One region of the Paraclostridium sp. genome, then DNA from elsewhere that is predicted to be linked to it. Evidence: riboswitches for the same ligand, from Rfam matches in the RefSeq annotation. Region 1 holds a riboswitch; the other holds the start of a gene.
What was found. A riboswitch is a leader RNA that binds a small molecule or an ion and turns the genes downstream of it on or off. The one in region 1 is predicted to bind lysine.
Positions count from the first base shown of each region.

Region 2: another riboswitch for lysine. It lies ahead of lysA (diaminopimelate decarboxylase); the one in region 1 lies ahead of ACRCYC_RS13680 (amino acid permease).

Region 1 is NZ_JBOFKN010000174.1:11,838-17,021, reverse strand. Features, by position in the region: gene ACRCYC_RS13695 (glycerol dehydrogenase) at 1-413, opposite strand, end outside; gene ACRCYC_RS13690 (PocR ligand-binding domain-containing protein) at 614-1,654, opposite strand; gene ACRCYC_RS13685 (endonuclease/exonuclease/phosphatase family protein) at 1,785-2,834, opposite strand; lysine riboswitch at 3,058-3,227, shown strand; gene ACRCYC_RS13680 (amino acid permease) at 3,373-4,845, shown strand; gene ACRCYC_RS13675 (hypothetical protein) at 4,904-5,184, opposite strand, start outside.
Region 2 is NZ_JBOFKN010000205.1:18,787-23,970, reverse strand. Features, by position in the region: gene ACRCYC_RS15725 (protein adenylyltransferase SelO) at 1-1,243, shown strand, start outside; gene ACRCYC_RS15720 (polymer-forming cytoskeletal protein) at 1,379-2,053, shown strand; gene ACRCYC_RS15715 (polymer-forming cytoskeletal protein) at 2,071-2,841, shown strand; gene ACRCYC_RS15710 (DUF4004 family protein) at 2,855-3,478, shown strand; lysine riboswitch at 3,575-3,750, shown strand; gene lysA (diaminopimelate decarboxylase) at 3,880-5,172, shown strand.

The DNA.
Region 1 (5,184 bases):
TAATCATCAAACTCGCCTTCTGGCGTATATAATACTGCTGAATGACTTGTAGGTGCATCTGTTGCTGCTATAGTTGGCACTATTATTAAATTTTCACCTTCTGCTACACACTTAGCAGTATCTATTGCTTTTCCTCCGCCAAGTCCAATTGTACAAGAGCACTTATTACTTCTAGCTATTTCTTGCAATCTAGCTACTTCTTGTCTTGAGCACTCTCCTTTGAAATTACTTTCTACGAAAGTTATATCAAACTTTTTAGCTGTTGCATCTAATTTATTTTTAACACGTTGTATATCGTCTTTATGAGCAATTAATAAAGCTGAATCTCCAAATACTTTTATAAAATAACCTAAATTTAATAATTCATCTTGTCCCTGTACGTATTTTGTAGGGCATATAAATGCTTTTCTCATTTCAATCTCTCCTTCGCATTTTTTCAAATGCTATTATTTTTTAAGTTATATTTATTATAATATCGTTTTCACAAAATTTCATTGGACTTCTATGTTAAAAAGTTACGATTTATAACCGTAATTTTTTGATATAAAATAGTAAAATTGTAATTTATCTACTTTTTGTAATTTTTTTAACAACATAAAATTACCATTTTACATTACCTCTTTAAACAATGTTTTCTATATAAAAATGGAGTTACTCCCTCATGTTTTTTAAAAATCTTTATAAAATATCCAGCCTCACTAAAACCAAGTTCTTCACTAATTTCATTTATATGCATATCAGTTTCTTTTAATAAACTTTTTGCCCACTTAATTTTTAATTTAGGTATATACGTTGAAAAATTTTCTCCTAATTCTTTAGCAAACAATCTGCTAAAGTAACTTGTGCTTACATGGCATAAGTTAGCCATCTTATCCATAGATATATTTTCACTTTTATTATTATAAATATAGTCTATTGCCGGTCTTAATGTTTTACTTACACAAAAATCTTCAGTATGATCAGTATCAACATCTACAATACAGCTATTTATAATAGCATTAGACATTTCCCTTTGAATATTTCTTATATTTTTCATACTATATCCTTTAAATGTATTATTATCTATTTTAGAATCATAATTTATAGCTTTTTGATACATATCTAAAATTAAGTTTTTATCTAGAGATTCTTCAATTATATAATTAGATAAATAAAATAGCATATTTGAAGTACTATTTACCTCATCATAAGACAATACAGGTAGTTCATCATAATATTCTTTTAACTTTCCTAAATCATCTTCACCATATGATGACTTATCGGATACACTTAATATTTGTTCTAAATTTCCGCAAGTTTTGTCATCTGATAGTTTCACCTGCCCAGCCATAATTGCTCCTATATACTGTTCATCTATAATAATTGGAATTGCAACATCTACTATATTATAATGGCATAAATAAATATAAGGTCTATTTAAACGTACAGCTTCTAAACCACCTCTTGAATCACATTTTCTACAATATTTTGATAGTTGTGTATCTGATCTAACCATTTCACAAAATCTATGACAACCACTATGTTTGCTAATAGGATTTCCCTTGTAATCTACTACAACTATTGCCATCTTACTAACTAAAGAAATATAATCTTGTAGGTTATTCCACTTTTTTAAATCTATTATTTTCTGTAAGCTTAAGTTTTCATTTCTCACGTTACATACTCCTTTAATAGTATTTTGTCTAATTAATATAATATTTTATCATAGATATCATTTAGACAACAAAAAAGATATACAATCAATCTTGAATGTATATCTTTTTATAAATAATAAATATATATATCTATTTTAACTTAAAGTTTATAGTAACTGGATTATGGTCTGTATACTTAAAATCCATATTATATCCTTTTACATTTATAACATCTATATTATCAGAAACTAAAAATCCATCAATAATAGATAATAGATTCTCGCCTTTTTTATATTTAATATCCATTGTTCTAGATGTTGGAGTATTTGCATCTACTGCCCATCTGAAACCATTTGGATCAAAATCTTTTGGAATATCTTGTAACCATGCTGGTTTTTGTTGAGTTGTATCAAAGTCTGAATAACTCGTCCCTGGAATTTGTTGGTTAAAATCTCCCCCTAAAACTATATAGTTACCTTTCTTATATTCATTATTTAGGAATTTTTCTATAAAATCTAACTGCTGTAATCTTACTTTACCTCCTTTATCATAAGCTGATAAATGAGCATTTATAAGTACTAATTCCTTACCATCTTCAACTGTAGTTCTACTAACCATCATACATCTATCTAGGTCTGCTAATTGTCTTAAAAAGTTCTCTTTTCCTGGTAAGTCATATCTTGTATTTTCATCTATATGGTATTTTGACATAGTAGTTAATCCACCTAAAACTTTACCATGAGGTTTAGTTATTGGAACTGGAACCCAAGGAACTTTATAGTTTATAGCAAACATAGAGCCATAATCCTCAAATTTATTTTTGTAGGATTCATATTGATTCACATTAAAACTTCTTGTTGATTCCTTATCTACCTCTTGTAAAAAATATATATCTGAATCTGAACGTTTCATATAATCTATTATTCCATTTAAATCTTCATTTACTCTTTCTTCACTTACAGCTCTAGACATAGTTCCTCCATCCATGAAGAAATCTACATCTTTATCCGTTCCACAATAACCTGTATTTAAAGTTGTTATAGATATTTCATCTTCTTTTTCAACTTTCTTAGATTGATTATTTTCAATTTCTATAGAAATTTCGCTTTCAGGCTTATAGTCTGTGGCCACCATAAATAAAAAATACCCTCCAAATATTACTGCAATTACCCCTATGATACTTAATATAACTTTAACCATCTTTATATCCCCCAATATTTTTTATTCTAACCAATACTTTTGTTGTATGAAGTTTAAATTTTTATATACAATCTATATTACCATATTTTTCACATTTTTTTAAACTTATGCCTTGTATATACTTATGTTATTTAAAATATCAGAAAAGATTTAAAGTTGCCAATATAATTATTGATATTGACTTATTTAAAATATGATTTATAATATAATACAACAAGTAGATAACTGAGATAGAGGCGCGAAGCTTAAAAGTAATATTATGGAGGTAAGCTCGATGAAGTAATATGAAAGGAAATTTCGCCGAAGTGAATAGGTAATGCTTTAATACTATTTGCTGGGCTTATATAAAATATATATAAGACTGTCACATTTTTGTGGGGAGCTATTTTCAATGAAAACGTACGGTACGTTCATACTTTTAGTATGATATTTTCGTATAAAGTCATGAGTATAGCCTCATGGCTTTTTTTATTGTTATAAAGATTTATATTATCTTAGTTACTTATTTATAATTGACACCATGAGGAGGATAATTTAAATGAGTGAACAAAATCATGAATTAAAAAGAGGTTTAAAAGCAAGACACTTAAATATGATTGCTTTAGGTGGTTCTATTGGAACAGGTATATTTCTTGCTATGGGAGATACACTTCATCAAGCAGGTCCAGGTGGTGCATTAGTTGCCTATGGTATCATAGGTGTAATGGTTTATTTCTTAATAACTAGTTTAGGAGAAATGGCAACTTATATGCCTATATCAGGTTCATTTAGTTCATATGCAACAAAATTTATAGATCCAGCACTTGGTTTTGCACTTGGGTGGAATTACTGGTATAACTGGGCTATAACAATAGCTGCTGAAATGGTAGCTGGCTCTTTAATAATGAAATACTGGTTCCCTAATATTCCTGGGTTTTACTGGAGTATATTATTCTTAGCCATAATTGTTGGTTTAAACTTTTTATCAGCAAAAGCATATGGAGAATCTGAGTATTGGTTTGCAGGAATAAAAGTAGTTACTGTAATTATATTTTTAATAATAGGAGTTTTAATGATTGTTGGAGTTATGGGTTCAGATGAAATAGGATTCCACAATTACTTTATAGCTGATGGCCCATTCCACGGTGGAATGAAATCTATATTTGCTATATTCTTGGTAGCAGGTTTCTCATTCCAAGGAACAGAACTTATAGGAGTAGCTGCTGGTGAAAGTGAAAATCCAGAAAAAACTATACCTAAAGCTATTAAATCTATCTTTTGGAGAATATTAATATTCTATTTAGGAACTATAATTGTTTTAGGCGCTATAATACCTTTTACTGAAGCTGGTGTTTCAGAAAGTCCATTCACTATGGTTTTTGCAAAAGCTGGAATAGCTGGTGCTGCTTCTCTTATGAATGCAGTTATATTAACTTCGGTATTGTCTGCTGGTAACTCTGGTATGTATGCTTCAACTAGAATGCTTCATTCAATGGCTACAGAAGGACTTGCTCCTAAAATTTTTGCAAAAACTAACAATAGAGGTGTTCCTGTAAATGCTTTAATTTTAACTACCATCGTAGCTTCTGCATGTTTCTTAACTGGTGTATTCGCAGAAAGTACTGTTTATGTTTGGTTAGTTGCTGCATCTGGTCTTGCAGGATTTATTGCTTGGGTTGGTATAGCAGTTTGCCACTATAGATTTAGAAAGGTATACATCCATCAAGGTCACGATTTAAAAGAATTAAAGTTTAAAGCTAAATGGTATCCTTTCGGACCAATATTAGCACTATTAATGTGTATTATAATTATAGTCGGTCAAGGTTATTCTTGTATAACTCCAAACGGTATTGATTGGCAAAATTTAATAGCTTCTTATATTGGAATCCCATTATTCTTTGCTTTATATATCGGATATAAAGTTAAGCATAAAACTAAAGTTATTCCTTTAGATGATGTTGATTTAACTTATAATGATAGTAGTCAATGTGCTTTAAATCAAGTAGATAAAGAAATATCTGAATTAAATTAATAAAAAAAGACATTGCTATAAATTTATAGTAATGTCTTTTTTAGTTTTAAAAATTATATTAACATAAATCTACAACTTGAACTTGATATACAACTGTAATTATTTGACCTGGTACCATAGTATTTAAATTAAATCCTGCTGAAGGATTATAATCTGTATGAGCTACTCCATTTACAGTTACAGATCCTAAAACAAATACTGAGTTGTGAGGAGTGTAGTCTACAAACACTACATCTGTAGCATTTATATTGCCAATATTCACAATTGTAATTGTATACGTTAATTTTTCACCTATAGTAGCATATTGTTTATTTACTGTCTTAGTTACATTTAAATTAC
Region 2 (5,184 bases), on a different contig from region 1:
TATTGCTCAAGCTTATGCTGGTCACCAGTTTGGTCATTTTACAATGTTAGGAGATGGAAGAGCTTTATTAATAGGTGAGCAAACAACACCTTCAGGTGAAAGATATGATATTCAACTTAAAGGATCTGGAAGAACACCATATTCACGTGGAGGAGATGGAAGAGCAGTTCTTGGGCCTATGCTTCGTGAATACATAATAAGTGAAGCCATGCATGGACTTGGTATTCCAACGACACGTAGTTTAGCAGTAATAAAGACTGGAGAATCAGTAGTTCGTGAAAAAATACAAGAAGGTGCCATATTAACTCGTGTAGCTTCTAGCCATATACGATTTGGTACATTTCAGTATGCAGCCCAATTTGGTAGTATAGATGATATTAAAAAACTAGCTGATTATACAATAAAAAGACATTTTAAAAATATAGAAGATAATGAGAATAAATATATTAATTTACTTAAAGAAGTAATAAAATCTCAGGCTAGCCTTGTTGCTAAATGGCAAACTGTTGGATTTATACATGGGGTTATGAACACAGATAACATGACCATTAGTGGAGAGTCTATTGATTATGGACCTTGTGCTTTTATGGATAGCTATAACCCAAATACAGTGTTTAGCTCTATTGATACTCAGGGACGTTATTCATATAAAAATCAACCTATTATGTGTGAATGGAATTTATGTAGATTTGCTGAAGCTTTATTACCATTGTTACATGAAAATCAAGATGAATCTATAAAAATAGCACAAGATGCAATTTCAGATTTTACAGATATATATTATTTGAATTGGCTATCTAAAATGAGATCAAAGTTAGGTTTATTCAATGAAGAAGCACAGGACAAAGCTATAATTGAAGATCTTCTTAGCATGATGGAAAAGTATAATGAAGATTTCACAAATACTTTTATATATTTAACCTTTGAAAAAAATAACGGTAGAGAAATGTTTAGTAGTATAGAGTTTGATAATTGGTACAAGATATGGCAAGAAAGATTACAAAGACAGCCACAATCGAAAGAATTAGTAAATCAATTAATGAAAAATTCTAATCCAGCAGTAATTCCAAGAAATCATAGGGTAGAAGAAGCAATAGAAGCTGCGAATAAAGGTGATTTTCAAGTTATGCAAAAATTAATAGAAATAGTTTCAAAACCGTATGATCATTCTAAAGACCAAGATGAATATTCAAAGCTTCCGAAAGTGACAAACTGTTCTTATAGAACATATTGTGGAACATAATATTATTAAGATCACTCTGATTTAAATTAGGGTGATTTTTTATTTATAAAAATTAATAAGTTTTTACCTTGATTGTGTAACAATGTTATGCTAATGTAATATTATATAATAAAACAATGTTACGGAGGATGTTATATGGAAAATAAATTAAATTCAATTAACATAAATGGAATGGGAACATATCCAGGTGGAGAATTTGACAAAGTATCTATATCAGGTAATGGTAAAATTCATGGAAATATAATATGTAACAAGTTCAGTGTATCAGGTAATGGAATAGTTACAGGTAATATAGATAGTGAAAAATTTTCAACATCAGGAAATTGCAAAATAGAAGGAGATATAAACTCTAAGGAGTTAAATACATCAGGGTCTTTAAAATGCTTAAAAAGTATAAATTCTGATAAAGTTAATGTAAGTGGAGTTTTAAAAGTATTATCAGATATAGAATGTGAAGATGTTTATATAGATGGGGTAATAAATTGTGGAGGTTTTTTGAATTGTGAAAACTTCGACTTGAGAATAGAAGGAAAATCAACAATAGATGAAATAGGAGCAAGTACAGTAAATATAAGTTATGAAAGAAGATTATTACAAAGTATTTTCAATTTATTGATACCTAAAAAATTGTATAGACTAACTGTAAATAGTATAGAAGGCGACAATATACAATTAGAAAATAGTTATGTGAAAATTATTAGAGGAAAGAACATAAAAATAGGGGCAGACTGTAATATAGATACTATTGAGTATAGTGGAACTATTGAAGTAGACGATAGATCAAAAGTAAAAAACATAAATAAGATATAAGGTAGGAGGTAAACTGTATGAATCATGATATAAAAATAATGGGTGATGGATTTATAAGCCCTGGAGAATATGAAAAGATAAGTGTTATGGGAGATGCAACTTCAACAGGAAATGTAAAAGCTAGCCAAGTTAAAGTTAATGGAAACGCAGTATTTAGTGGAAATTGTGACTTTGGAAGTTTAAAAATAAATGGAGATGCAACTATAAAAGGAAGTTTAATATCAAATTATTTAAAAATAAATGGAGATTTAACGGTAGATAAAAATTGTGAACTAGATACCTTAATAGTACGTGGAGATGCCAAGTTTAATTATGACGTTGAGTGTAACAATGTTACAATATATGGAGATACCAATATAAAAGGAAATTTAAAAGCTAAAGAAGTAAGAGTTATAGGACATATAAGTGTAGATGGAGATATTGAATGCGAGAACATAGTGATAGATGGTTCTATAGATTGCAATGGATTAATAAATTCAGAGGATATTACTATCTATCTTAAAGGAAAGTCTCGTTGCAATGAAGTTGGAGCTACTAATATTAATATACGTAAGCAAAACAATAAGTCAATTTTAACATTTTTAAGTTTATCTAGTATCTTAACTAAAAGTTTTAAATGTAGTACTATAGAAGGCGATTATATTAAACTTAAAAATTGTGATATAACAAATATAAGGGGTAAACAAGTTGATATAATAAGCAACTGTAATATAGACAATATAGAATACACTAGCAATCTTAATATATCTAAAAATTCAACTGTAAAAAATCATGTTAAGATAGGCTAAGGAGGACAAAAATATGGATGAATTAATATCAAAGAAAGACTTATTGATAAAGGCGAATATTTCCTATGGTCAATTATATAGATGGAAGAGAAAAAATATTATACCTGAAGAGTGGTTTATAAAAAAATCTACATTTACAGGACAGGAAACTTTTTTTCCAAAAGAAAAAATATTAGAAAGAATAGATTTAATACTTTCTATGAAAGATGATGTGTCTTTAGATGATATAGCAAATATGTTTACTAAAAAAACAGATGCAAAAGAATTTAATATGGAAATTATGTTAGATAAAAAAGTTATAAGTAATTATACTAAAGATATATTTTATAATTTTTATCAATCTAATACTATGATAGGAAGAAAAGAATTATTAGCAATTACTATAATAGAAAAATATCTTGTAAAATCAGTTATAACTATGGAAGAAATGAAATCGATAATAAGTATAATAAACAATGATTTTGAGAAGATTTATAAAGATAACTCTAGAATTTATGTATTTAGAAAATTAGGGGTACCTTTTGTGATTGGATGTATAGATTATAAGCAGGTAATACTTGATAAAGAACTTATTAAAATAATTGAAATAGATATTATGAGAGAGATAAGTGAAATGAGTAAAAATTTAATAATATAATTTATAATATGAATATTTTAAAATTATTTAAAATATTCAGAAAAAACATTGACAAATACAAATTTGATATGTAAAATAACGTATTAACAAAAGAATATTGATTGTAGAGGTCGCGATATTTATCAGTACCAATAATGAGGTAAGCACAATGACTTATTGGGAAAGGAACTATCGCCGAAGGATATAGCTTAAGCTTTAAGGCTATAATCCTGGGTATGCATAGAATATATGTATAACTGTCACAAGGTAAATTGTGTTGAGCTACATTTGAGGAATAGATAGTATTTTATATTAGTATAATTATCCCCCCTTAAGTGATGACTTAAGAGGGGATTTTTTATATAGAAAACTAAAATGTCCTGTAGCAACCTCAAAACATCAAAATATGGGAGGTTATGCAAATGAAATTACAAGGAACAATGTCTATTAGAGAAAATCAGCTTTATATAGGAGGTGTGAGTTGTGAAGAGCTTAAAGAAAAATATCAAACACCCTTATATATATTTGATGAAGAATTAGTTAGAAATAATTGCAGAGAATATGTAGATAACTTTAGAGTTAATGAAAGTGGTAATAGAGTTGCTTATGCAGGTAAAGCTTTTTTACCAATGCATATGTGCAACTTGATAAACGAAGAGGGATTGTATCTTGATGTAGTATCTGGAGGAGAATTATATACAGCGCACAAGGTTGATTTCCCAATGGAAAGAATATTATTTCATGGAAATAATAAAACGATAGAAGAAATAATTATGGGTGTAGAGTTTGGAGTAGGAAGATTTGTTGTAGATAATTATTATGAATTAGATATATTAGAAAAAATTTGTGAAGAAAGAAATACAAAGCAACTTATATACTTTAGAATAACTCCAGGGATAGAGGCGCATACCCATGACTATATAAAAACAGGTCAAATTGATTCTAAATTTGGATTTACATTATCAAATGGAGATTTACATAGTGCGATAGAGAATATGAAAAATTATAAAAATATAGAATTAGTAGGAATACATGCACATATAGGGTCTCAAATATTTGATGTTGAACCATATCTAGATGAAGTGAAAATAATGATGAACTTAGTAAAAGAAATTAAAGAAACATATAATATAGATATAAAAGAAGTTGATTTAGGTGGAGGTGTAGGAGTTTATTACACTGAAAAAGATGAACCTAAAACTATACAGCAATTCTGTGAAGCTATAATAAAAAGATCAAATAAAGTATGCAGAGAAATAGGAATAGATACACCTATTTTAATAATAGAACCAGGTAGATCAATAGTAGCGAATGCAGGAAGTACAATATATACAGTGGGGTCTATAAAAGATATAAAAGATGTAAGAACTTATGTAAGTGTAGATGGAGGAATGACAGATAATATAAGACCTTCACTATATCAAGCAGGATATGAATGTGCAATAGCCAATAAAATGGGCCAAGAAAAAAATAATCAAGTAACAATAGCAGGTAAGTGTTGTGAAAGTGGGGATATACTTATAACAGATGCAGATATTATGGATATAGAAAGTGGGGACATACTAATAATGTCTTCAACGGGTGCATATGGATATTCTATGTCATCAAATTATAATAAAATAACAAAACCAGCAGTTGTATCTGTACAAAATGGAGAAGTTAAATTAATATGCAAAAGACAGAGCTATGAAGAACTTTTAAACTTAGAATTGTAATTAGAAAAATTT